2 regions of the Nonomuraea sp. B10E15 genome follow, and region 2 is predicted to be linked to the other one. Evidence: riboswitches for the same ligand, from Rfam matches in the RefSeq annotation. Region 2 holds a riboswitch; the other holds the start of a gene.
The links. Region 2 has a riboswitch for cobalamin ahead of ABGB14_RS37405 (ABC transporter substrate-binding protein). Riboswitches for the same ligand answer to the same signal wherever they lie in the genome.

Region 1: another riboswitch for cobalamin. It lies ahead of ABGB14_RS13750 (ribonucleoside-diphosphate reductase subunit alpha); the one in region 2 lies ahead of ABGB14_RS37405 (ABC transporter substrate-binding protein).

The regions. Positions count from the first base shown of each region.
Region 1 covers NZ_JBDPMB010000003.1:174,655-177,035, forward strand. Annotated here, with positions in the region: gene ABGB14_RS13750 (ribonucleoside-diphosphate reductase subunit alpha) at 1-1,228, opposite strand, end outside; cobalamin riboswitch at 1,347-1,542, opposite strand; gene ABGB14_RS13755 (tripartite tricarboxylate transporter substrate-binding protein) at 1,547-2,381, opposite strand, start outside.
Region 2 covers NZ_JBDPMB010000019.1:96,877-99,257, forward strand. Annotated here, with positions in the region: gene ABGB14_RS37400 (iron ABC transporter permease) at 1-138, opposite strand, end outside; gene ABGB14_RS37405 (ABC transporter substrate-binding protein) at 135-1,133, opposite strand; cobalamin riboswitch at 1,291-1,416, opposite strand; cobalamin riboswitch at 1,494-1,623, shown strand; gene ABGB14_RS37410 (CbtB-domain containing protein) at 1,654-1,842, shown strand; gene ABGB14_RS37415 (CbtA family protein) at 1,851-2,381, shown strand, end outside.

The sequences.
Region 1 (2,381 bases), on a different contig from region 2:
CGACACCGCCGTCCGCGAGGCAGGCGGCCAGGTTGACGGAGCCGAGGTTGCACACGGCCGTCTCCGCGTCGCTCGTGACCTCGAGGATCTCGGTGCACAGGTTGGACAGGTGGATGACGTTGCCGGGGCGGCCGGTCTGGTTGGAGGTGCGGTTGGCGGCGTCCTTGAAGGTCATCCAGCCGTTGCCGGTCTGGGCGAGGGTGCGCATCATCCGGCCGTACAGGATCCTGGCGGGGACCTGCCGGACGTGGCGCCCGGCCGCCTCGTACGCGCGGTAGGCGGCGGTGAACTCCTCCCCGTACAGGTCCGTGAGGTCGGGCGTGTCCTTGGGGTCGAACAACGACCAGGGCTCGTCGGCCTCCACGCGGCGCATGAACTCGTCGGGCACCCAGTTGGCCAGGTTGAGGTTGTGGGTGCGGCGGGCGTCCTCACCGGTGTTGTCGCGCAGTTCCAGGAACTCCTCGATGTCGGCATGCCAGGTCTCCAGGTAGACGCAGGCCGCGCCCTTGCGCCGGCCGCCCTGGTTGACCGCCGCCACCGACGCGTCGAGCGTGCGCAGCCAGGGCACGATGCCGTTGGAGTGGCCGTTCGTGCCCCTGATGAGGGAGCCGCGCGAGCGTACGCGGGTCCACGAGATGCCGATGCCGCCGGCGTACTTGGAGAGCCGGGCGACCTGCCCGTAGCGGTCGTAGATGCCCTCCAGCTCGTCGCGCGGCGAGTCGAGCAGGAAGCACGACGACAGCTGCGGCCGGCGCGCGCCCGCGTTGAACAGGGTGGGCGAGCTCGGCAGGTAGGACAGGCTGGACATGAGCGCGTAGAGCTCGGCCGCCTCGGCGACCGACTCCGCCAGCCCGCAGGCCACGCGGAGGAAGAAGTGTTGCGGCCGCTCCAGCACCTTACGGGTCTCGGGATGGCGCAGCAGGTAGCGGTCATAGACCGTGCGCAACCCGAAATACTCGAACCGGCCGTCCGCCTCCGCGCAGATCAGCGCGTCCAGCTCGGCGGCGTGCGCGGCGACGAACTCCGCCAGCCCGTCCTGGATCAGCCCCGCCGCGTGGGTGGCCGCGACCGACTGGGAGAACGAGCCCACCCCGTGCCCGGCCGCCTCGTCGGCGATCTCCTCGGCCAGCAGGCCGGCGGCGATCCGGGAGCTGGCCGGATCGGTGATCACCCGGGCGGCGGCCTCCTCGATGGCCAGGCGGCGGTCAACATCGACGATCTGCGTCACGTGCTCTCTCCTCGCGAGCTCATCCCCGTGAGGGCGCGCGAGAGCACGGCGGCATGGACCCACGGCCGCACCAGCCCCCGGCCCTCCCTCGAGGCCATGGACACTGCTCGCCGGGCGCATGACCCGGCACGTCGCGGGCAGGTCTTCGGGCTCGCGGGCGTGCTCATGGCGCCTACTGGCCGTCGCTTCCCGGATCGCTCCAGTGCATGTGACGGCGGTCGTTCCCGCTCACCGCTGCGGGGCAGCCCCGGAATCGCACCGGGTTCCCTTTCACTCCGCCTCCTGGGAGGCGAACCAGCGACGACCAGGATCCTACATCTAGTGGCGGATCCCGCAACCACCCCTGCATATTGTGGATTTGGTCGTGTCGACCAGCCCGAGGTCCCGCAGCACCTCGCGCGTGCGCCGGACCTCGGAGGCGAGCCACAACTCGAAGTCGTCGCCGGTGAGCGGGATCGAGACCCATCCGGCGGCCCGGCAGGCCGCCTCCCAGCCGGCCGAGCGGGTCACCTCGTCGCACATGCCGACGGCCGACTCGCGGCTCTCTTCCGGCATGTCGTGAGCGCCGAAGGCCGCGATCCAGTCCACGAAATCCACCCGTACGCCGGATTCCAGCAGCGTCGGAACGTCGAGCTCCGGCACCCGCTCGGCCGAGGACACCGCGAGCGCCCTGATCCGGCCGCGCCCGATGATCGTGCGCCACTCCGCGACCCGGCCGGCGGCGGCGACCGCCTTGCCGGACGACAGCGCGGCGACGACCTCGTGGCGGCTGGGGTAGCCGGTGTAGTCGACCTGCCGGGTGTCGGCGCCGAGCCCTTTGGCGATGAGGCCGAACAGCAGGTGGTCGGGATTTCCCTGCGGACCGCCGGCCAGCATCGTCTGCCCGGGCCTGGTGCGCAGGGCGGCGCCGAAGTCGCCGAAGTCCTTGAAGCGGGAGCTCTCGGGCACGACCACGACCTCGACCTCGCCGGCCAGCCTGGCCAGCGGGGTGGCGGCGTCGAGCAGGCTCTGTCCCTGGTTGAGCTCGGCGGCGGCCAGCGCCGGCAGGCCGGTCACCGTGACCTGCGGGCCCTCGCCCGTCTCGTAACCGGCGGCGCGGGCCACGCCGGCGAACACGTGCCCCGCGCGACCCCACCGGCGCCCGCCCGGATTG
Region 2 (2,381 bases):
GGCCGCCAGGGCGACCGACCCGGCCGCGATCCCGGCCGTGGCCGCCGCCAGGACCGCCGCGCCGAGCAGGATCAGGACCAGCGTGTACGGCAGGCGCGCGCGGAGCCGGGGAGGCGCGGCCTCCGCCGGCGCGGTCACGAGATGCGGTCCGGATGGAGCTGGCCCGCGAGCGACTCGACGCCCTCCGGCGCCCTGACTCCCAGCAGCGTGGACGACAGCGGGAGCACCGCGAAGCGTTGGTTCTTGATCGCGGGCGCGTCCTTGAGCGCCGGGTTGCTCAGCAGGAACTTCTTCTTGTCCGCCACCGGCTGATCGCCGTAGTCGTATATCACGATCACCTCCGGCGCGCGTTCGGCGACCTGCTCGAAGGAGACGTCACCGAACGTCTTGGGCAGGTCCGCGAACAGGTTGACGCCGCCGGCCCGGGTGATCATGTCATTGCCGATTCCGGCGCCGCCGGCGGTGAAGGCGGCCTTGTCGCCGCTGTCGTAGACGAACACCTTGACCGGCTCGACCTCGCCCACCTTCGTCTCGACGCCGTCCAGGACGCCGCGCATCTCGGCGACACGCTGCTCGGCACGGTCGCTGACGCCGAAGATCCGGCCGACTGTGCGGATCTCCTCCTCCAGGAGGTCCATGGTCACCGGACCGGACGGGCAGGCTTCCAGGTTGAGGTAGGCGTCGATACCGGCCTTGGCCAGGGTGGCGCGGCCTCGTCCTTCCTTGTCGTCGAAGGCGCTCTGAAATCCGCCGTAGACGAAGTCGGGTTCGACGGACAGCAGCGACTCGTACGAGGGGTACTCCTTGGCGAGGACCTTGACGCTGTTGTAGGCGGTCTCGTACTCCTGCGGGATCCGGTCATCGAGGAATGCCGTGCCGGCCATCGACGTCTCCAGCCCGAGGGCCAGCATGATCTCGGTGACGTGCTGGTTCATCGTGACCGCCCGCTGCGGAGCACGCTCGTACGTGGTGGTCGCCCCGCAGTTCGTCACGGTGACCGGGAAGCCGGCGGCGGACGTCTCGGCAGACGGTGGTGGCGCGGCCTGCTGGGCATCGGCGCATCCGGCGACCGGCCCGATGATCAGCACGGCGAGCGCCATGAGCGACAGGGGAAGCGAGCGTCGGCTCGTCATGGGCGGGACCTTTCCTGACCGGCATGACAGGGCTGGATCGCTGGAGAAGGGCCGCACGCCAGGCAGCGGGAAAAGTGTCATGCCGAGCTCGCGGCATGCCGACCACCGTCCTCTCTTGGGGAGATCCGCCCCAATCTCTTCGAGGAGGCGACCGCGTGAGTCTCCTGGCTCTCGGGTCGACGCTCGCCCCGGCCTTCCCACCCTGACGGGCAGTGGCCTGCGTGGGGTTCGCTCACCGATCACAGTGGCGGGACCGCGCCGGATTCACACCGGCTTCCTCGTTCCGCCGTCGCCTACGTCCGGCATCGTCTCATACGCACACCTTGCCCGGTGGCCGCTGGAGTGCATTGACGCGAACGGGAGGAAAGGATACGTTCCGGTAGATTTCACGGTTGTCCAAGGGAAATCCGGTGAGATGCCGGTGCGGACGCGCCACTGTATCCGGGACGTGGATCCCGGGAGCCAGGTCGCTTGGCCGCCGTGACCTCGCTATGGGACGCGTCACCCCGAGGAGGCTCGTATGAGTGGTTTGACCACTCCGTCCACTATTCCCTTCCCACGCCTGCGCCCCTGGCTGCTGGCGGTGCCGGTGCTGCTGCTCGTCGCTTACCTGGTCCTGATGGACAATGGCGCGGTCTCCCAGACGGGCGCCTTCCTGCACGAGCTGATGCACGACGGGCGGCATCTGCTCGGCGTGCCCTGTCACTAGGGGCCGGGATGGTACGCACTTTCCTGGTCAGAGGCCTGCTCGTGGGGCTGCTGGCCGGACTGATCGCGGGCGGATTCGCCTTCGCTTTCGGGGAGCCGCGCGTCGATGCGGCGATCGCCCTGGAGGAGGCCGCGGCCCAGGCCGAGGTACCGGAGCCGCCCGCCGCCGAGGAGGCCGGGCACAACCACGGCGAGGAGGCCGAGGTCAGCAGGCCGGCGCAGAAGGCCGGGCTCTTCCTCGCCACCGGCTTGTACGGGCTGGCCGTGGGCGGCGTGTTCGCGCTCGTGTTCGCCGGCCTGCGCGGACGGGTGGGACCGCGCTCCGACGGGCTGCTGGCACTCGCCGCGGCAGGAACGGCCTTCGTCGCGGTCATCCTCGTTCCCTTCGTGAAGTATCCGGCCAACCCGCCGGCGGTAGGTGACCCAGAGACGATCAACAGCCGTACGGTGCTCTACCTCGTGATGATCCTCGTCGGGCTGGCGGCGACGGCGATCGCGGTGGCCACCGCCCGCCGTGTCACCGCGGATCCGTGGGCCCGC